DNA from 4 places in the Brevibacillus sp. AF8 genome. Region 3 is predicted to be linked to each of the others. Evidence: riboswitches for the same ligand, from Rfam matches in the RefSeq annotation. Region 3 holds a riboswitch; each other region holds the start of a gene.
What was found. Region 3 has a riboswitch for S-adenosylmethionine ahead of metK (methionine adenosyltransferase). Riboswitches for the same ligand answer to the same signal wherever they lie in the genome.
Positions count from the first base shown of each region.

Region 1: linked by a shared signal. The riboswitch ahead of KB186_RS14185 (pyridoxal phosphate-dependent aminotransferase) and the one ahead of metK (methionine adenosyltransferase) in region 3 are both predicted to bind S-adenosylmethionine.
Region 2: linked by a shared signal. The riboswitch ahead of KB186_RS07200 (homoserine dehydrogenase) and the one ahead of metK (methionine adenosyltransferase) in region 3 are both predicted to bind S-adenosylmethionine.
Region 4: linked by a shared signal. The riboswitch ahead of KB186_RS19085 (homocysteine synthase) and the one ahead of metK (methionine adenosyltransferase) in region 3 are both predicted to bind S-adenosylmethionine.

Region 1 covers NZ_JAGQDN010000009.1:139,450-145,034, forward strand. The annotation lists gene moaC (cyclic pyranopterin monophosphate synthase MoaC) at 1-470, shown strand, start outside; gene KB186_RS14180 (MFS transporter) at 474-1,730, shown strand; SAM riboswitch class I at 1,791-1,905, shown strand; gene KB186_RS14185 (pyridoxal phosphate-dependent aminotransferase) at 1,989-3,170, shown strand; gene KB186_RS14190 (hypothetical protein) at 3,325-3,795, shown strand; gene KB186_RS14195 (aminotransferase-like domain-containing protein) at 3,986-5,194, shown strand; gene KB186_RS14200 (alpha/beta fold hydrolase) at 5,249-5,585, opposite strand, start outside.
Region 2 covers NZ_JAGQDN010000003.1:182,989-188,573, reverse strand. The annotation lists gene KB186_RS07215 (cyclase family protein) at 1-388, shown strand, start outside; gene KB186_RS07210 (DinB family protein) at 406-969, shown strand; cobalamin riboswitch at 995-1,200, shown strand; gene KB186_RS07205 (hypothetical protein) at 1,357-1,494, shown strand; SAM riboswitch class I at 1,590-1,696, shown strand; SAM riboswitch class I at 1,761-1,872, shown strand; gene KB186_RS07200 (homoserine dehydrogenase) at 1,960-3,225, shown strand; gene KB186_RS07195 (CapA family protein) at 3,288-4,457, opposite strand; gene KB186_RS07190 (VOC family protein) at 4,536-5,351, shown strand; gene KB186_RS07185 (NUDIX hydrolase) at 5,377-5,585, shown strand, end outside.
Region 3 covers NZ_JAGQDN010000025.1:83,936-89,520, reverse strand. The annotation lists gene KB186_RS24820 (SLAP domain-containing protein) at 1-177, shown strand, start outside; gene KB186_RS24815 (S8 family peptidase) at 357-2,933, shown strand; SAM riboswitch class I at 2,995-3,096, shown strand; gene metK (methionine adenosyltransferase) at 3,230-4,435, shown strand; gene KB186_RS24805 (polysaccharide deacetylase family protein) at 4,587-5,585, shown strand, end outside.
Region 4 covers NZ_JAGQDN010000015.1:111,535-117,119, forward strand. The annotation lists gene KB186_RS19075 (MFS transporter) at 1-427, opposite strand, end outside; gene KB186_RS19080 (ArsR/SmtB family transcription factor) at 424-1,473, opposite strand; gene KB186_RS19085 (homocysteine synthase) at 1,627-2,931, opposite strand; SAM riboswitch class I at 3,021-3,127, opposite strand; gene KB186_RS19090 (rhodanese-like domain-containing protein) at 3,439-3,750, shown strand; gene KB186_RS19095 (SCO family protein) at 3,832-4,458, shown strand; gene KB186_RS19100 (YqzG/YhdC family protein) at 4,455-4,793, opposite strand; gene KB186_RS19105 (hypothetical protein) at 4,897-5,585, shown strand, end outside.

The DNA of each region.
Region 1 (5,585 bases), on a different contig from region 3:
TAACACATTTTAATGAACAAAATCGAGCGCGGATGGTAGACGTATCCGAGAAGGACGTCACAAAACGGGTGGCTGTAGCCGAGAGCCAAATCAGCATGAAACCCGAAACACTCGCCCGAATCCGCGAAGGTCGAATCGAAAAGGGCGATGTACTCGCAGTTGCGCAGGTAGCAGGTGTCATGGCTGCCAAAAAGACGTGGGAAATTATCCCGATGTGTCATCCGCTGCCATTGACTGGCATCGACATACAATTTGCATTTGTAGATGAAACGACGCTTGCGATTACAGGAACCGTGAAGACGACAGGGAAAACTGGCGTCGAGATGGAGGCGTTGACCGCTGTCAGCGTAGCGGCTTTGACGGTGTATGACATGTGCAAAGCCATGGATAAAGCAATGATAATCGGTCCGACCAGTTTGCAATCCAAAACAGGCGGAAAAAGCGGCGATTTCCATCGGGGAGAGAAGTAAGCCATGAGGCAAAAATGGGAATCCTATCCGAGCAGCATTCGTTTATTGGCGATTGCTGCCGTCATTTTTTCTACCGGAATGGCGTGTATTTGGCCGCTAGTCACGATCTATATTCACAATCATCTCGGAAAGCCGCTGACTGTAGCCGGCTTCTTGTTGCTTTTAAATCAAGGCGCATTTTTGATCGGAAGTATTGTTGGCGGGATGATGTTTGACCGCTGGGGCAAAATGCGCACTATTATTGTAGGTTCCATCGGTGTTATCCTGATTTCGATCGGATTAGGTGTAACGCAAGATTTTACGATTTATGTTGTCTTGCTTCTGTTGAATGGACTGTTTTACGGGACACTTTCTCCTGTGATGAATGCATTGGCCGTCGTTTTATGGCCGGACGGAGGACGTAAAGGAATCAATCTGATTTATGTCTCCCTCAATGTGGGGGTAGCTGCCGGGTCTGCATTGGGCGGCTTCTTGGCAAGTGTATCGTTTGCCTGGACGTTTTTCGGTAATGCCATCTCTCAAGTGATCGTCCTCGCGATGTTCATGCTCATTTTGCCGCGTCAGCTAAAAATGGTGGAACAACAACGCGAAAACGCGACGACTGGACAAAGCATGCCTGAGCAAGTAGCTGGTGATGTGCTGCGACAACCACAACAAGAGACAAAAGTGGTATGGGGCGCATTGCTGCTATTATGCGGGGGGCTGTTAATTAGCTGGATTGTCTATGTCCAATGGACGACGGTGCTGTCGACCTATATGCAAACCCTGGGCATTTCCCTCCGTCAATACAGTCTGTTGTGGACGCTGAACGGCGGTTTGATCCTGTTTGGTCAGCCATTGATTGCGTGGGTCATTCGACGCTTTGCTCGTACGCTAAAAGCACAAATGCTCTTGGGCGCTTATATTTTTGCCTTGTCGATGTTGATTTTGTCTCAGTCAACGGTTTATGCAGGCTTTGTGGCAGGCATGTTCATCATGACGCTGGGCGAAATGCTCGTGTGGCCAGCGGTGCCGGCAGTAGCTGCACAATTTACGCCTGAGGGACGAGAAGGCTTTATCCAAGGGCTGATTGCAGGGACTGGATCGGCTGGGCGGATGCTCGGTCCACTGCTTGGCGCATTCATTTTCCAATCCATTCACGCGCAGGGACTATTGTTCGTGATGGCAGGCTTGTGTTTGTTGTCTGTCGCCTTCTTTGCCTTCCACAGCTCTTTTCAGAAAAGAAGGCATCAAATGCCGGTACAGAACCAAGCATCTTGACACGGTTTACGTGCTCAAGTAGTATGATATAGACGAAAAAACAGTATATTCCGTGTGTTTGACTTATTCAGAGAGGTGGAGGGACTGGCCCTATGAAGCCCGGCAGCGGATCTGTTCCATGTGATGGACAGATGCTGTGCCAATTCCAGCAGGATTTTTTCCTGACAGATAAGGACGTGACCAAGCTGATCTCCCCCTTTTTCTGTATGGAAAAAGGGGGTTTTACTGTATTGGGCCCAAGAAAGGAATGGAACAAAGATGCGCATTCAACCCTCCGATATGATTGATCGACTCCCTACCCAGTTTTTTGCGACCCTGGTGGCAAAAGTAAACAAGGTCATTGCGCAAGGCCATGACGTCATTAACCTGGGGCAGGGCAATCCCGATTTGCCGACACCGCCGCACATTATTGAAGAATTACAGATGCAAGCGGCACAACCACTCCATCACAAATATCCGCCTTTTCAGGGACGCGTGGAACTGAAGCAGGCAGTGGCTCATTGGTATAAGCAAGAATTTGATGTGGACCTCGATCCAGAGGAAGAAGTAGCGATTTTGTTCGGTAGCAAAACCGGACTCGTAGAGATTTGCCAAGTCCTCATGAACGCAGGCGATGTTGCACTAGTTCCAGACCCAGGCTATCCGGATTATTGGTCGGGGGTTGCGGTCGTAGGCGGACGGATGGCCATGATGCCGTTGAAGGCGGAAAATGATTTCTTGCCCGACTACAGCCAGCTCTCCCAAGCTGATTTGGATCGAGCGAAACTGATGTTTCTCAACTATCCGAACAATCCGACAGCAGTCAACGCACCACTTGAGTTTTATGAAGAAACTATTCGTTTTGCCCGAAAACATGAAATCGTCGTCTGCCACGACTTCGCTTACGGGGCGATTAGCTATGACGGGAAAAAGCCGGTCAGCTTCATGCAGGTTCCGGGTGCAAAAGAAGTAGGCGTAGAATTTTATACCTTGTCCAAAACGTACAATATGGCAGGTTGGCGTGTGGGTGCCATGGTAGGAAATCGCGAGCTGGTTCGTCTGATTAACCTCATTCAGGACCATTACTTCGTCAGCCTGTTCGGAGCGGTACAGATGGCAGCAGCCAAAGCGATGACGGATTCGCAGCAGTGCGTCCGCGATCTCGTCGCTGTCTACGAAAGCCGCCGTAATGCCTTGTATTCCAATCTGCATCGGATTGGCTGGCAGGCGCCACCATCTCAAGGTTCGTTTTTTGCTTGGCTTCCTGTTCCAAGCGGCTTCACATCCGTGGAGTTCTCTGACCTGCTTTTGGAAAAAGCGCATGTCGTCGTAGCGCCGGGAAATGGCTTTGGCCCCACAGGTGAGGGCTATGTGCGAGCGGCTTTGTTATCCAACGAAGAGCGTCTTGCGGAAGCGGTCCAGCGGATTGAGCGGCTGGGGTTATTTACGAAAACAAAATAAAAGCGAGGCAATTTGGCCACACTACCGTATAAATGGAGTGTGGCTTTTTCCTTTTAGAATAAAAATCATTCTCATTATTGACAGATAATGATTTTCATTATACGATGTCATTGTTGTTAATGATAATTAGTCTCAGCGAGAGCGGGAGGGTACCATGCGCTATCAGATTAACGGTTACACGGATATGTATACGGTGATCGCCAACGAGAGAAAAATCGGCGGAGCCATTGAAGCAGGCCAGATTCGCTTGCGGACGGGAGAAGTTTACGCCAATGCTGTTCTCACTCGTTTGGAAATGTCAGGTGCGCATTTTTGCTCGATCGGATTTGTTACAGAAGAAGGCAAAAGACTGATTGTCCATGTGAATGATATTAGCATGATCGCTGATGCTCGTCACGTCAACGTATGTGAGCTGACGAACGAATGCATGAGAATAGAAAAATCAGCAGAGAGACTGAAGCGATTGAAGCGACTCTGTGAGCTGAATGAAGGTAGCTGTACGCCGACCTTCCAGGAAGAGGCATTGCTGTTGGCAAGCGATATCGGTATGGAAGAAGCGTCCAATCATGTCGACCTCTCTTTCCTCCCACATACAGAAAAACCACGTGTGTTCCGCATCGCCTAGATATAGCGATACATATGGACCCCTTTTCGTTTGATACGAGGAGGGGTTTTTTGCATGGAGTGTGTCAAGACTAATGGTTGAACAACCGCTCGACATAGTCAAAACCTATCTGCTCATAGCTAGCAAGGATTGGACTTACGCTGTTGACAGTGATAAAACAAGGATAAGCAAAATCAAGGGGGAACGGAAGATGGAGTACTCGTTTTCAAAATCTGTTGAAGCACTATCCTCCTCGGCTGTCCGGGAAATCTTGAAGCTGACTCAAGGCAATCAAGTGCTCTCGCTCGCAGGTGGACTGCCAGCAGAGGATTCTTTTCCAATCGCAGAGATGCGCGAAGCGTTTAATCGCGCATTCGAACAAGGGGCAAAAGCTCTTCAGTACGGATTGACCGATGGATACTTGCCGCTTCGTGAGTGGATTGCATCCCGTATGAAGCAAAAGCATATGAACGTCGGTGCAGATAATATGATCATCACTACTGGCTCTCAGCAAGCAGTTGACTTGTTGTGCCGTGTATATTTAGACGAAGGCGATGTCGTTCTCGTCGAAAACCCTACCTATTTGGCAGCCGTTCAGCTGTTCCAATTCCGGGGAATCAAAGCGATTCCCGTAGACGGTGATGCCAATGGGATGGATTTGGACGATCTGGCGAAAAAAATTGCCCAGTATCGCCCGAAAATGGTGTATGTCATTCCTACCTTTGCCAACCCAACAGGAAAGGTATGGAGCCTTGAACGTCGTCTAGGCTTGCTTCGTCAATGCAAGGCGCAAAACATTCTCATCCTGGAAGACGATCCATATGGAGAGATCCAATTCGATGGGGAAGCTCCGTACCGTTCGATTTTCTCACTGGATGAGCATCCGACCGATTCCTGTGTGGTGTACACTAGTACCTTCTCCAAAATTGTCGCGCCAGGCTTGCGTACCGGATGGGCCATTGGAGATACCCGCGTGATTCAAATGATGGTGAAGGCGAAGCAAGCAGTGGATTTGCAGTCGAGCACAATCGACCAGTACGCGCTGTATGAGCTGTTGTCCCGCTTTGATCTGGAGCGCCACATTGAGAAAATCCGCGAGTCCTACAAGGCGCGCATGGAATGGATGCATGAGCTTTTGATTGCGCAAAACTGGGAGGGCGTACAGTGGGAAAAACCAAGAGGCGGGATGTTCCTCTGGGTGAATCTGCCTGAGCACTTCGATGCAGAGAAGCTGCTGGCCCAATCCGTACAGGAAGGCGTGGCATTCGTGCCAGGGAAGCCGTTTTATGCAGCTGAGCCGCATCTCAATACGATGCGCTTGAACTATACGCTTTTGAACCGGGAAGACACGGAGCTTGCGATTTCACGACTGGGCAAAGCATTTCACGCCTACAGCGAATCACTGGTGACAAATGTTTAATGGAAGCAAAAAGACAACCATTCTCCTTGAGCTGGTTGTCTTTTTTATGCATGTTTACAGGGAGATCTCTCTTTCTGCACGATCCAGCCATTCATTCACAAGCTCTGTAAACAGAAGCGGCTGCTCGATCTGCAAATTGTGGCCGGCACAATCGAGAGCGGCAAAGGTAGAGCGCGGGTAGCCTTCGATGATATCCCAAATATCGCGATAACCGACAGAATGATCTTGTTTGCCGACAAGAAAAAGGCTCGGATGGGGGAAGGGGGCCGTATCTAATGGGAAGGACACGCCATACGCTTGTCTGATTTTCGTGAGGAAAGAAGGGTCAGACAGCATGTAGCCATCGATAATCTCTTTTCGATAGCGATTCCACGTATAATCAGTAGCGACT
Region 2 (5,585 bases), on a different contig from region 3:
CAGGATCACACGCGCTGACTTGGAGAGATTCGATCTTGCGCGAGGAGATTTTGTCCTGTTTAAAACGAAAAACTCTTTTGAAGAGGCGTTCTCTTTTGAATTCATCTTTCTGTCAGAGGAAGGTGCAGAATATGTAAGTGAGCTGGGGGTGCGGGGCATTGGCACTGATGCACTTGGAATCGAACGTAGCCAGGAGGGTCACCCCACACATAAAAAGCTGTTTGCAGCGGGAGTCATTGTCATAGAAGGCTTGCGGCTAGCAGAGGTCCCACCAGGCGAGTACTTTCTGGTAGCTGCCCCACTCAAGCTGATTGGCACCGATGCAGCCCCGGCAAGGGTCCTATTGTTTGAAGGTTTACATAGCAATTTGTCTATCGAAACTGAATGACGAGGAGTGGGAAACGTATGCTCAGACGACCAGAGCGGGATGAATACGCTGCTTATTTTGACTATTATATTGGACTTGTACCGGAGGGGGAGCTGCAAACGATCCTCACACAACAAGGAGAGAGGCAAGTCGCATTATTTTCCTCACTTGCGCCCGAGCAAATTGATTATCGGTATGCACCAGGCAAATGGACGGTAAAAGAGGTTTTGGGTCATCTCATCGATACAGAACGCATCATGAGCTATCGCTTGTTGAGAATTGCGAGAGGAGATCAGACACCCCTCGTCGGTTTTGATGAGAATGCTTTTGTTGAACACGGGGGCTTTCAACTAAGAGACCTCTCAGATTTATTGGAAGAGTACAAGGCTGTTCGTGCTTCCACCATCGCGCAGGTCCGCGGAATCTCTCCGGAAGCATGGACGCGTACAGGACTTGCCAACGGAAACAAACTATCTGCAAAGACATTGGCCTACGTGATTGCTGGACATGAAGCTCACCACACTACCATTTTGAAAGAGCGGTATTTGGGGAAGGAATGGCAACTGGCCCACGAACAAGGTTCGCAATACACGGAAAAATAACTGAGGAGAGTAGCAAGAAAAGACAATTTCATAGGTGGAAACAGGTTCCTTAGGGCGTTACCAATTCGCCCCAAGGATAATAGGGAAGCTCGGTGCAAATCCGACACGGTCCCGCCACTGTAAGAGGGGAGTCAGCGTCCAACAAGCCACTGGTCTATCCAAATAGACGGGGAAGGCGACGCTAGACGATGAACCCATAGTCAGGAGACCTGCCTGTTTCGACAACACTGATAGACCTACGGGAGATAGGGAGGTGTTAGAGATGGCTTGCGAAAAACAGCGAGTGGACAAGTACGTCCCTCCTTTTCTGGCATTTTCTAACGATCGTCACGGTCGAGCGGAAAATGCTTTTTTTATTTTGGGCAGGATAAAAGAAGAGGAGGGCGTATGATGATTCAAGTTTTTATTTGCCAATGGTGCGGATATGTTGAGGAAAAGGAGCTGCCTGAGGACTGCCACGAGGGCGTGTTTCATTGCACTTGCTGCAGTATGGAAGAGGTAGAAAGCCTGTTCACCTACAACTGAAAGCTTTGCCAAAATCAGCTTGCAATCAGAAAAGAAAGAATTTTGTTGACGCTTGCCTTGGAATTTCTTAGAATAAAGCTCAACAGCATAAATGGTTCTTATCCAGAGAGGTGGAGGGTCTGGCCCGATGAAGCCCGGCAACCGTTGCATATAGCGACAAGGTGCCAATTCCTGCGAGACGTTTCGTCTCGAAAGATAAGAAGCGGGTTACTCCATTGGTAGATGAACCTTCTTCTTAGCGAAGAAGGTTTTTTAATTTCATATTTTCTTTATCCAGAGAGGTGGAGGGACTGGCCCGATGAAGCCCGGCAACCGTCACGCATATTTTGTGACAAGGTGCCAATTCCTGCAGGACATATACGTCCTGGGAGATAAGGAGGGGGAGCATTAGCTACTTACAAGCCTTCTTCTTATCGAAGATGGCTTTTTCTTTTTATCCAAAATTCGGGGTATGGGGTGGTTAGAATGAGTGCAGAAGTGGTACGCGTAGGATTATTGGGATTGGGGACAGTGGGTGGAGGCGTAATCAAAACGATTCGCTCGCAACAGGAGAAGCTGGCTACTCGTCTGGGTAAACGAATTGAAATCGTCAAGGCATTGGTGCGTGACTCGGAAAAAGAGCGGGCGGTTCATGTCGACCCGGCTTTATTGACAACAGATTTTGAGGATGTATTGAGAAGCGATGTGGATATCGTGGTGGAGGTCATGGGTGGTGTAGAACCTACCTATGACTACGTTCGTGCTTTGATCAAAAAGGGCTGCCATGTGGTAACTGCCAACAAAGAGCTCCTGGCGAAAAAAGGAACAGAGCTAGTCGATTTGGCAAATCAGCATCAAGTGCATCTTGCCTATGAAGCGAGTGTGGCAGGGGGCATCCCGATCTTGAGTGTGCTGAGGCAGTTCCTTCGCACGAATGATATCCAAGGTGTTCGCGGTATTCTCAACGGAACAACGAACTTCATCTTGACGAAAATGGAAGCAGAGCAGCTCTCATATCAGGAGGTGCTCAAGCAAGCGCAGGAGCTGGGCTATGCGGAAGCAGACCCTCGTTCGGATGTAGAAGGCTTCGATGCTATGTACAAATTGTATATCTTGGCACAGCTTGTTTACGGAGAATCGCTGCCTTTAGCGGATGTTGTTCGTAAAGGAATTGCAGATTTGTCAGCAGGTCACATTCGGATTGCAAGCGAGCTGGGGTATCGGATCAAGCTGATCGCACAGGCCTATCAAGCTGAGAAAGGAATTCGCCTATCTGTTGAACCAACCATGCTTCCGCTGAGCCATCCGTTGGCGCAAATCCACGACGCATTTAATGCTGTCCAGCTATCCGGCAACATCGTGGGAGACTTGCTGTTTACAGGAAGAGGGGCGGGAGAGCTTCCTACAGCAAGTGCAGTCGTGGAGGATTTGGCCTATTTATTGACACAGCCATTCACGCCGCATCCTACCTGGAAAGAAAAAACGGCTGACAAAGCTGGAGCTACATCGGACTCGGCAGAACACGTCCTGTGTTATCTTGAGGGCTCATGTCATACTGCGACGCCAGACCGAGTCTTGCATTTCCTTCAGCAGGCAGGAGTGAACGTACATAAGCTAAAAGTCCAATTCGATTTGGGTGGCGTCTTGCGCGCAGGCTTGATCGTGACAGGAATCAGTGAAGAGCATGAGTCTTTGTTGAAAAATGATTTTGGCTTAGAAGTGCGCTGCTTCCCTGTTCTTGAATCTGCGTAAGGAAGAGGAATCATATGAAGAAAAGCCGTATTTCTAGGTATCTGGAAACACGGCTTCTTTTGTCAGGGGGCAGTCTCCACTGCTTTAGCACGTGGCTGCACACGCCCGTCACTTTGAATGTCGACACTCTCAGAAATGGATTCGATGCGTTTTAGCAGGGCAGCGCCATTGCTTTCATTCATGGGTACGGCTTGTCCCAATTCTGCGTGAAACGGAAGCATCGTCAGTTCACAATCGCCGCTTTTCGTACAGCTTGCTTGCAGGACCATCGTTTCCCAAGTCTTGGGTTCGTTTGACCGTGTAAAAATGAAATTGCCAAGACTGTACGCAATCCATTTGTCGTTGTATCGTTCAAAGCCTTGAAGTACGTGGGGATGACCGCCGACAATCAAATCTGCACCAGCATCGATGTAGGCACGGGACAGCTCTTTTTGATGATCGACAGGATAGTCGGAGCGTTCCTTGCCCCAGTGTGCAATCACCACGACGAGATCAGCTTGGCTGTTCGCATCCTGGATCGCTTTCACTGCCAGTGTAGGATCATAGGAAGCGGCCATACCTGGCTGGGAATCTCCTGCAAACCAGCTCGTTTCGGGAATGACCCTGCTGAAGCCGAGAATCGCGATCTTGATGCCGTTCTTTTCTATGAATACAGGTGAATAGGCACGGCTGGCATCTTTACCGGCGCCGACGTATTCAATCCGGTTTTCGTCCAAAGCGTCAAAAGTATCCAACAATCCTGGAACCCCTTGGTCCATGGAGTGGTTATTGGCGAGATTCACCACATCAATCCCCGCGTTTTTCATGGCAGGAACAGCAAGTGGCGATGATTTGTAGACATACTCCTTGTTTTGAGCGGCAACACCTGTGACGGTGATAGGCGTCTCCAAATTGGCAATGGTGATATCATCTTGCAAAAAGAGCGAGCTTACATGTTTATATGGGTAGTCATAGCTGTTTGCGAGTAAGGTTTTCTCAACATTTCCTGACATCATGATGTCACCGACAAAGGTGAGCTGCACAGAAGTCTTTTGGTTCGCGGTATTGTCAGGAGTAGGCTGTGTGTTCGGGTTGGCATGTTCTCCATCCATGGCAATTTGGAATAGGTAGTAGGTTCCGACGACGAAGATGGCCAACAAGCTAAATAGGAGCGTGTTCTTTCCCATACGTACCCATTTTCTGCGTGAGCGCTTGCGCCGAGCATGTATCCGGCTTGATCTGTTCTCGTTCATTTTTCCCCCTTGTCTTTCTATCCTTACATAAATGAAGTTTGATATCCTATAAGTAATACGAAAAAGGGGCGAAAAAAGGTGCGATTAACTTTTGATCATTTGGTTCATTTTGTACATCGGACTCCACAGGAAGCAGCGGAACAATTTTGCCAAGCGGGTTTTCATGCGGTAGCTGGAGGGCGTCATGCGTCTTGGGGGACATGGAATAGCCTTAGTTATTTCGGGCTTTCTTATGTTGAATTTTTGGCGGTTGAACACCAGGAGCTTGCTCGACAATCAGAGAATCCGCTCGTACGTCAATGTATCGAGGATGAAGCAAAGGGGGAAGGATTCGGTCAGATTGCGCTTCGGACCAACGAGATGGATGCGTGGGCAGAGCGCCTGCGAAGCCAAGGCTTGCAGGTTACTGGACCTGTTGCGGGAAATCGTACGCGTGATGATGGTACGACGCTTCGGTGGCGGATGTTGTTTCTCGAGGATACAGATAGTGCTCTTCTCCCGCCATTTCTCATTGAATGGTCGCAAACGGATGAAGAGAGAAGAGAAGATTTGACGAATCGCGGTATGATTGCCGCACATCCGAACGGTGCAGCTCATCTCCAGTCAGTAGGCTATGCAGTAAAGGATCTGGAAGAAGCGACAGCCCGTTGGCAAAGCTGGTTTGGGTGGGAGAAGAGCGAAGTATTCCACGATAAAAAACTGGGGGCTATCTGCCAAGCATTTGAACTTCCGGGGGGAAATGTAGTGCTTTGCCAACCGACTGAGGAGGGATTGGCGCAGACGGCATGGAAAAATCGCGGGCAAAGACCGTTTTTTGCGAAGCTCGCAGGAGCATGCAAGAATAGCGAGTATAAGATTGGTGGAGGATCTTACTTTCTGGCAGCGCTGGAGTAGTCGTTTAAAAAAGGGAGGCGTACATATGGGATCACCTCGGCATACGATTTCCGCAGCAGCGATTGTTATTAATGAGCGTCAGGAGATTTTATTGATCAAGGGTCCGCGCAGAGGATGGGAAATGCCCGGTGGAAAAGTAGAAGAGGGCGAATCTCTCAAGGAGGCAGCCATTCGAGAGACGAAGGAAGAGTGCGGTTTAGAGATTGAAGTGACGAAATTTTGCGGTATTTTTCA
Region 3 (5,585 bases):
AAGGTAGAAGCAAATAGCCATCGTGTATGGGCATTTGATATTCCGTTCTCCTCCATTAAAAAGGAAGAGGTAAATCTGGCGGAACTGACTGCTTTTATTCCAAAAGCTCAGCAAAGAAAAAAAGAAAAAGCTCAGGTAGCACCTGAAGTGGAAGACAATAAAGGTTTGTTACAGTAAGGAGAAAACCCTTTTTGCCCATGGTGAAAAGGGTTTTGTACTGTTATAACGTTCCAAATATTGGCTAATCAGGGTTGCGTGTCTCCCTTTTCATCCGCTATGCTAGGACGAGAAGATAAATACCTGAATTCCTTTTAGACTGCTGATTTTGCAGGGGAGAGAAGGAAGGACTGTTTTACATGAAAAAATCAGTGAACATAACAGTAGCGACTGCGATAAGTGTCGCGCTAATGATGGCAAACCACCAAACAATTTATGCTGCAGCACCACCAGCATCGAATGACTACTATTTGAGTAACCAGCTTCACTTGAATCAGATTAGAGCTCAGCAAGCCTGGTCAGTCGTAAATAGTAATGAACAGATTATCATCGCGGTGCTCGACTCTGGTGCAGATTATAAGCATCCTGATTTGAAGGACAACCTTCTGCCGGGTGTGAATCTGGTCAATCCCGGGAGATCGGCCCAGGACGATAACGGACATGGAACAGAAGTAACGGGTGTACTGGCTGCCAGTGGGAATAACAGCATTGGTGTATCCGGTGTCTTGTGGAATGCGAAGATTTTGCCGATTAAAGTTTTGGCCAAAAATGGAGATACTACGGTACAGACTCTTGCTAAGGGTATTAATACTGCCTTGGATCGTGGCGCCAAAGTCATTGTGATGTCTCTTAGCAGTATGTCCTACTCCAAGGAGCTGGCGAATGCTGTGCAACGAGCGGAAAGAAGCGGAGCTGTTCTGATTGCAGCTAGTGGCAATGAGAGTAGCCGAGTGGCTTTTCCGGCAGCCTATCCCACGGTGATAGCGGTAGGGGCTGTGAGGAGTAACAATGAAGTGCTGTATCAAAGCAATACGGGACCTGAGCTTAACCTGGTAGCGCCTGGTTTCAATGTTTATACGACCAAGCTAGGGGGGAAATACGGTTCTTTTAGCGGGACTTCAGCAGCGGCACCACAAGTTGCGGGGGCAGCGGCGCTCATACTAGCTCGTCATCCCAAACTAAGTCCATTTGATGTAAGACAATTGCTTTATCAAACGGCTACCGACTTAGGGGAAAAGGGATGGGACCGGAAAACGGGCTACGGGTTGTTAAATGTCGACAAGGCAGTTCGAACGCCTTTATCCTATGACTTTTTAGAGCCGAATAATCAGACCTACTCAGCTAAGGCGTTCCCGATCGAGTCTCAGATACGTGGAAATTTGGGACCAAAAGACACGATAGACTGGCTGAAGATGGACATCCCTTACGATGGGAAGGTCAGCTTCACAGCATCAGTGACTTCCGGTATTTCTTCAGCGATGGCAGCTACTTTTTACCCAGAGAATCGTCCGCCGATTACGCAGTACTTCGGGAATGGGGATACGATAACGGTCCCAGTTAAAGCGGGAAAAATGAATATCCGGTTAATGCGTAACGGAGGGGTCAACAACGCTTTTACTTACGTGTTGACGAGTAAGTTTACCATCAATCCGGACCGTAACGAACCGAACGATACGCAAGAGACGGCAAGGCCGCTCGTAGGCAACCAAATCAGTGTAACAGGCAATTTTCACGATGAAGGGGATCAGGATTGGTTCTCCTACTATGTTCGTGAATACGGGCATTTGGATGTCTCCGTTAGTCCTGATAACAAGCGTGTCGATCTATTGCTGAGTATCGGTAAACAAGAGGTCGGAAAAAAGATGGTTGTCTGGGACCCTAACTACGATAATGGAACAAAAGATAATCCGACAGAGCGCGTTCAAAAAGAAGTGTCACCAGGCAAGTATTACATCCGTGTGAGTGAGTACAATCGCAATGCGGTGAATGGCGAATATCAGCTGGATCTGGGATACACGCCAGTAAAAAAAGATTTTAATGAGCCGAATGACACCTACCAAAAAGCGTCTCCGCTAAGCGGGGGGACAGTGATGTCAGGGACGATACCGACAGCTACTGATTCCGACTGGTTCCAATTTACTGTGAATAGTGAATCGTATGTGACGTTCCGAGCGCCATACATTCCTGTCGATAGCGGCTTTCGTTTCGCGCTCTACAGCGATCGAAACATGAACTATGCGATTGCTTCGACGAATGAGGTAGCGGAGCTGTCTAATCGAGGAAACGATATTATCGGTTTGCGTCTGCAGCCAGGAAAATATTATGTGCGCCTTAATAGCGGTACTTCGTTCAAATATGAATCGTACCGACTCACGGTGACGCAGCAAAAATTGATAGCCGGCTATCGCGATATTTCGGACCACTGGGCGCGCTCAGAGATCGTCAGACTCAGCTCACGCGATATTGTAAATGGATTTAATGATGCGTCGTTCAAGCCGAATCAGGCAGTGACCCGTGCAGAGTTTGCGACCATGCTGCTTAAATCGATGCGTGCGACCGGTTCCAAGGTAGCGACTACCTATACAGGAAAAACGACCTTCCGGGATATGCCAAAGCGGCACTGGGCGTATCACAACCTGGGTGTAGCCTACCAATTGGGAATTTTGAAAGGGTATCCGAAGAATGAAATGAAGCCGGATCAGCCGATATCGCGTGCAGAGATGGCGGTAATGATCGCGCGAGCACGTAATGTGTTGATGTATAACCGTGGTACTTCCAATTATCAGGATGTGCCAACGAGTCACTGGGCTTCTCCTGCTATTGAGGCTTTGACATCAAGAAATTGGGTTAATGGGTACGGTTCTTCCTTTAAACCGAATGGAAGGGCAACTCGTGCCGAGGTAGTAGTGGTACTTTCCAAGGCCTATCAACTATAAGTAAAATTTTTCCTATTGACATCTCTGAAAAAAACAATTATTCTATTATCCGTAATGGATACTCTTATCCAGAGCAGGCGGAGGGACTGGCCCTATGAAGCCCGGCAACCGATCTAGAGCGGTGCTAACCAGCAGAACGGACATCTGTTCTGGCCGATAAGAGGATGAAGGAAGCAAAAAACGCTCAAACCTTTTCCTCCTAAAAAATGGAAAAGGTTTTTTATTTGCGTTTACGTAGATAAAATCCTGACTCGGCTACCACACTATTTGTATGAGGTCAAAGGAGGTATTTTCTCATGGCTTTGCAAAAAGGTCGTCGTCTGTTTACATCCGAATCTGTAACTGAAGGACATCCGGATAAAATTTGTGACCAAATTTCCGACTCCATCTTGGATGCGATCCTGTCCAAAGATCCTAACGCTCGCGTAGCTTGCGAAACTTCCGTAACTACTGGTTTGGTTCTCGTAGCAGGTGAAATCACTACAAACACTTATGTGGATATCCAAAAGCTCGTTCGTGAAACCATTCGTGAAATCGGTTATGACCGTGCGAAATTCGGTTTTGACGCTGACACTTGCGGTGTTATTACTGCAATTGGCGAGCAGTCCGCTGACATTGCACTTGGTGTAGACCAAGCGTTGGAAGCGCGCGAAGGCAAAATGACTGACGCTGAGATCGAAGCTATTGGTGCTGGTGACCAAGGTTTGATGTTTGGTTTTGCTTGCAATGAAACACCTGAGCTGATGCCACTTCCGATCAGCATGTCCCACCAATTGGCTCGTCGTCTGACTGAAGTGCGTAAAAACGGAACACTTGCTTACCTCCGTCCTGACGGAAAAACACAAGTAACCGTTGAGTACGATGGCGACAAACCAGTTCGCATCGATACAATCGTTATCTCTACCCAACATGCTCCTGAAACAACTTTGGAGCAAATCAAGCAAGATCTGGTTGAACACGTAATCAAACCAGTTGTTCCAGCTGAACTGTTGGACGCTGAAACCAAATACTTCATCAACCCAACTGGCCGTTTCGTAATTGGCGGACCACAAGGGGATGCTGGCTTGACTGGCCGCAAAATCATCGTAGATACTTACGGCGGTTATGCTCGTCATGGCGGCGGTGCGTTCTCCGGTAAAGATCCAACAAAAGTTGACCGTTCCGGTGCTTACGCAGCTCGTTATGTAGCGAAAAACATTGTGGCTGCTGGCCTCGCAGACAAATGCGAAGTACAAGTTGCTTACGCAATTGGTGTAGCACAGCCAGTTTCCATCGCAGTAGATACTTTCGGTACAGGTACTATTTCCGAAGAAGCTCTGGTGAAATTGGTTCGCAAACACTTCGACCTGCGTCCTGCTGGTATCATCAAGCAACTCGACCTGCGTCGTCCTATCTACAAACAAACAGCTGCATATGGCCACTTCGGACGCAATGACCTGAATGTTCCTTGGGAGCAAACAGACAAAGCAGAAGTTCTGAAGCAAGAGGCTGCTCAACTGTAATATTGCTGAATGACATAAAAAGAGCCTGGTATTGCTACTGGGCTCTTTTTCATGTTAGGTGCAAAGTCATCCAATTATTGGGTCAATTGTTGCACAGGAATTTGTAGGACTGTGTCGAATCTCCTAGTGAGGAAGTAGAGGAGGGGTTTTTTTGCCGAACAGAAGGCTCTTCCTGATCGTGTTTCTTACTTTTTTGTTTTTTGCAGTGGCTATTGGGTTGTTAGGCGAATCTTTTCTGGAAAAAAAGAATAAACAAGAAGTGCAACCTTTTCCCCAAGTGGATACGTCTATAAGCATAAGTGAGACAAAAAATGCTGAGCCAAACGTCACACCAATTGAAGAAGCAGCGGTTCAAACGAAAAAGTGGTATAACAATCAGGTTGTGGTTTTGACGTACCATCATGTCACGGATCAATCGAATCAGCGGTATGTCATAGCTCCTGATCAATTTGCCCGACACATGAAATTTTTGCATGATAACGACCTGAATCCGATTTCGTTGGAGGAGTTCCTGCGATTTATGGAGACGGGTACCTTACCGACTGAGAATGCTGTTTTGATTACGTTTGACGATGGGTATGAGAGTTACTACAAAGAAGCATTTCCGATCTTACGTACATACGGCTACCCTTCAGTGAACTTCGCGATTGCGGGGCGCTTAAGAGATGTAGCTGACCGAAAACGGGAGAATATGACGCCACCACTTACGCGTCAACAAGTTAACGAAATGATTCATTCGGGACTGGTTACGATCGGGTCCCATACGTACAGTCTGCATGAAGAGGAAGAACGAAATGAGTGGGGCGATCTTGGCCCAGAAACAGCTCCGGTCTATCTGAAGGACTTGCATCGTTTAGAGGACGAGAAAGAGTACAGAGACCGCCTCTATGTGGATTTTAGTATATCTCGCGTCAGTTTAAGCGAATGGATGAAGCAAGAGATCGAAGTTATCTCCTTGCCGTTTGGCTTCACAAGTCCAATCGTACTGGAGACAGCTCGTCAAGCTGGCTATCGCTATGTATTTACATCCAATCGTGGATTCGTTAAACAAGGAACAGATCCGTTTGCCATTCCGCGCAATGACATGGGACTGCGAGATGTAGAAGAAGAGCACCTCCAACAGTTGTTCACGAAGGCTAAAAAAGAGTTT
Region 4 (5,585 bases), on a different contig from region 3:
GGAGGAGTTGCTCTCTTTTGACCAGAGTAGGGAGGAGCGACTGACTGGCTGGCACATACAGCGGTTGGACGAGACCGTTGATCAAAGCAGTGAAATACAGCGGCCAGAGCGATTCTGTCCCGGAAGTAATGACTGCAAAGGACAAACAAAACGCAGCAGCTCGCATCCATTGAGAAAAAAGCATGACACGCTTCTTATCGAATCGGTCGATGTACGGCCCGGCTACCAACTGAATCGCGAGCGACGGCAAAAAATACAGAAGCCACATCTGTCCGACCGCACCTTGTGAGCCTGTTGCCTGATAGATTATCCAGCTATTGGCGAGGGTACCAAGTGAGGCGCCGAGTTCTGAAATGAGCTGACCGAAAAGAATCCAACGGTAAGAACGCTGCTGCCAGACAGAGGCTTGTACCGCGGTTTGGTTCATGGGTTGCTCCTGTCCAGGAAGTCATCCCACATCAGGGGAAGCTTGTCCAGTGTATGACGGCGTAGTCTGTAACGGGAGCCTGCTTGTTCAACGAGATGGGCAGACCGCAGCATGGACAGGTGATGGTGCACGGTCGATTTCGCCATGGAGAGTTGATCGGTTATCTCTTGCAGACTCAGGTCCTTTTCCGCCAGCAATTTGACCATGCGTAGCCTGTGCTCGTCTCCGAGTGCTTTTAAGGCTTGCACCAGTGAAGGGGGTGGCTGATAAGGATCTACAGCATCGTGCAAATTTTCGTCGGCCACAGGGTAATAAAAAATTTTCGTCCCGACAGCATCGGCCTGTACGGTCCACGGGCGATAGATCGCTTGTGGAATCAGCAGGACGCGTGTCACGGCAGGCTCAGGGAGGTAGTTCGAACCCGTCGCATACTCTACCAAGGCTTCCGGGGTGAGCTTTCCTAGCTTGTTTTGCTTTTGCGACCAATCCCGTTCTAGCATGCGAACGATTTCTTCCTCATGCGGCTTGATGTGAGTGGTATACCAGCCTTCCATCAATTGGAGAATATGGCCCCGCAGCTCTTCTGCATCAACGGAAGTAATATGGCCGATATACGATTCAAAAAAGAGGTGCGCACGGCACGCTTCCTGCAAAGCGGCGCAATCATCTTCGCTTCCTTGTGCAGCCTTCCGCCGTGCTTCCTGCATATTTTCACCGAGATAAGGGAGGGCTTCGTATCGGAGCTGTTCTGTTGAGAGCTCTCTGACATACGAGAGAAAGGAATCCAGATCAGCGAAAGGGCAAAGATCGAGCAGTTGCAAAAGCGTCTTCCACGTGTTGTGCTCCTTCGCATATTCAACCTCTTGCCGTACAGAAGGTGATAGCTCGTCCAACAGTTGGCGCCAGTAGGCAGGAGGGTGTTCCATCGTGTGATGCAATTGATCGTAGGTAGCGGCAGCGATTCCCAGGGCAGCTTCGAATAAAGGAGAATACGAAAGCTCAACCCGGTAGGTCGTTCGTTCACTGCCAATGTTCAAAATCTTCATGTGATCATCCTTCCAAAATTTGTGCATGATTGTATTTTATAAATACCGAATGTTAAATTCAATCTTTTTCGAACGAAAATAGAAAAGGAAAAGAAGAATCACAAAATCTCTATCCAAAGAGATGACGTGATTCTTCTTTCTGTAAAGGTATGGTTAACCTACCGTGGATAATTGCAACGCACGCTGCAGGGCTTGCTCCAAATCGGAAATGATATCGTCAATGGATTCTGTGCCGACGGAGAGGCGAATAAGTCCCGGGGTCACTCCGGCTGCTGCCTGCTCTTCTTCCGTCATCTGCTGATGTGTTGTGCTGGCTGGGTGAATGATGAGTGACTTGGAGTCTCCGACATTTGCGAGATGAGAGAACAGCTTCACTGACTCGATCAATGTTTTTCCTGCCTCAACGCCGCCGCGAATGCCAAAGGTCAGAATCGCGCCAGCACCTTTTGGCAAATATTTTTGTGCCAATTCACGCTGGGAGTCTGACTCCAATCCCGGATAACTCACCCACTCTACGGCAGAGTGATTGGCGAGAAACTGGGCTACTGCCAAGGCGTTTTGGCTATGCCGCTCGATGCGCAGATGCAGAGTTTCTAATCCTTGCAGGAACAAGAAGGAGTTGATCGGGGCGACTGCTGCTCCGATATCGCGCTGGAGCTGAACACGGGCCTTGATAATATAGGCAAGCGGACCGACTGCTTCTGTATAGACGACGCCATGATAGCTAGGGTCTGGTGTAGTCAGACCTGGGAATTTTCCGTTGTTCCAGTCGAATTTTCCAGAGTCTACAATGATACCGCCAATTGCCGTTCCGTGGCCGCCGATGAATTTGGTGGTGGAGTGCACGACGATATCGGCCCCGTGCTCAAAAGGACGGCACAAAATCGGAGTTGCAAAGGTGTTGTCCACGATCAAAGGCACGCCATTTTCGTGAGCAATATGGGCGATCGCCTCGATATCAGCGACATCAATGCGCGGGTTTCCGATTGTCTCGCAAAACACGGCTTTTGTCTTTTCATTGATATAGGACCGGAAATTTTCCGGATTGGATTGATCTGCAAAATGAACCTTGATTCCAAGGCGGGGAAGCGTGTGGGCGAACAGGTTGTAGGTACCGCCGTAGAGGCTGCTGGAAGCGACGATCTCGTCTCCTGCATGCGCAATATTTAAGATCGCGAATGTGATGGCAGCTTGCCCGGATGCGGTTGCGAGTGCGCCAACACCACCTTCAAGTAAGGCAACGCGCTTCTCAAACACATCCTGCGTGGGATTCATGATACGTGTATAGATGTTCCCAAACTCTTTTAAGCCAAACAGGTTGGCTGCATGCTCCGTATCGCGGAAAACATAGGAGGTCGTCTGATAGATCGGAACAGCACGCGAGCCTGTTACAGGGTCAACCTCCTGTCCACCGTGTACCGCAAGTGTTTCTGGCTTCCATTGTTGTTGGTCGGACATGTCCATCTCTCCTTTTACTATGGGGAATCGGCAAATAAAAAAACGGAGCATTCTCCTGAGAAGAAGAAGCTCCATCATGCACGGGCTTTTGTTCATCTCTCAGAATCACTGGATTCTGCAGGAATTGGCACCATGCAGCTAGTCTGCTGGTTGCCGGGCTTCGTAGGGCCTGTCCCTCCACCGCTCTTGATGAAAACAATTGTTGTCGTAATTGTATGAAAATAAAGCCTTGCTGTCAACGATAAATATACAGTTATCGGGGAGGTTTTTATGTATATATGAATGAAGGTGGTTCACTCATGCCATTAATTTGTAACGGTTTTGTCTCAAGCTGTTCACATCCCGTGTGGCTATTGCCGCAGCGAAATAGGAGATAATGGTAGAAAATGGGGAGTATGGATGCATGGTGAAGCCAAGTGCTCTTCGCGTTAGAAAAGTAAAAAAGCGTGTGATATCATGGAGGTGGTTACAACTGATCTGATTGTACATATAGGAGGATAAATAGCGATGAGCCATGGAGTAAAGGAAATTACACCACAAGAGCTGTTGGAAAAGCTGGAAGCCAAAGAGGAACTGCAAGTCATTGATGTACGTGAAGTGGAAGAGTGGAATGCAGGTCACATTAAAGAGGCAAAGCTGATCCCGCTCGGCTTTTTGCCACATCGCATTGATGAATTGGATAAGAACATTCCGATTGTGATGGTTTGCCGCAGTGGTGCCAGAAGCAATACAGCAACAGAGTATTTGAGTGCACAAGGATACGACGTGGCAAATATGGTTGGCGGCATGCTCGCATGGCCAGGTGAAGTGGAACAGTAAGACGTGATAGAAACAGTGTGAATGCCTCCCGTATGTAATCAGGAGGCATCACGCATGGGACAAGCAGGGAGGTAGCAACCCGTGAGTGAAGGAGCACAATTGCAGCAGGAATCTGCAATGAAAAAACATTGGTTTCCTGTGTTAGCTGGTATTATCCTTTTGGCTATCATCGGAGTATTTGGTTATAATTACATGACAGAAGAGAAGATCGAAGTGTTGAAGCCGATCGCGGACTTCACCTTGGACAACAGTGACGGAACAACCTACACATTTCATTCAAGTGCTGGCAAGGTACGATTGGTAGAGTTTATGTTTACCAAGTGCCCGGATATTTGTCCGGCGACTACGTTCAACATGGCCAAGCTGCAAGATCAGCTGAAGGAAAAGGGACTGTTCGGAGACAAAGTGGAGTTTGTTTCCATTTCTTTTGACCCTGATAACGATACGCCGGAAGTCTTGCAGGAGTATGCAGCCAAGTTCAAGGCAGATCAGAGTGGCTGGAAGTTCCTGCGTGGGGACGCTCAGGCTGTAGAGAAAGTGACGAAGGATTTTGGTCTGATGGTCATTAAGGAGCCAGATGGTTCTTATTCACATACGGCTCGCATGTTCCTGGTGGATGGAGATGGAAACATGCGTCGCGCGTACGGGATGGCAGCCAACATGGAACTGGATGTCATGATGAAAGAGATGGTACAGCTCGCTGACTAGCGGGTCTCCTCATAGGAGATGTTTACGACTTCTTCTGTCTGATTCACGAATTCAATATGAACGAGTAACGCCCACCTGCGATTGCTTTCTTGAAGCAAGAGCTTAAACGTCTCTTCCGACGTGGTGGGCGTTTTTTGTTTTCGTCCGACATGCAGGTAATCCACAATTTGAGCGCTTGGATATCGCTTCATCGTTTCCTGCATTGCGAGTCTGCCCCATTTTGCATAGGAAGGCTGGGCGTAGGTAGGGACCGTCTGAAAGATGAAGAGGAAAAGTACGATAGAGAGAAGGGGCATCATGTTCCGATAGCGAAATAGGCGACGAGTGGTTTGCACTTGCTGATCCCTCTCCTTTTCGAAATGGCTTGCCATGTATTTTGAAGACTTTTCGGAATATGATTCGTAGAAAATAATGACAATGAAGTGCGGGAGGTATTCGATGCATTACTTGCTCATTCCCTTATTTGGCGTTCCTGTGTTAGTGGGGGTTCTTGCGGCGATTTTCCAAAAGCCTCCTTTCTGGAAAAAATGGGGGCTCACGATTGCTTCAGCGGTATTGATTTACGGGGGCTGCTTCGCCGCGAATGTATATTGGCAAATGAAGTATGGCATTCCGGTGCTGCCCACGGAGGCCGACTTGGAGGTATTTTTCTATTTTTGTATCCTGTTGGTGTTTGTTTGTATCCTCCTGTATATTGGCTTTTTGATCACGATGAGAAAACAGTTTTGGAAGATGAACCTCGTTTTTCTATGCACAGCTTTTGGTTTGTTTAGCTTTTTTGCTGCTGCCTTTTTAGGGATGGGTCCCTTTTTGAAGAAAGCGGAGTACGTTATCATCGTACAAAAAGCAAAAGACCAGTGGAAAGAGGCGAAGATGGACAATGAGAAGCCCATTGACCTCGCCCTCGTATACAGCAGACAAGAGTGTACGAAAAATTGTGCCGGGTATCCTTATTCAAGCCTCATTCTGGTACGGAATCAGTCTGACCAGCCGTTGGAGATCGATTTGAAGCTGCGATTGAAAAACAAAAGCGGCGCCGTATTAAAAGAAGTCGAGGCCGTACCACTACAACTCTCTTCAGGAGAAATTACGGAGGTATGGACGGGCGATTCTTATGCGAAGCACGA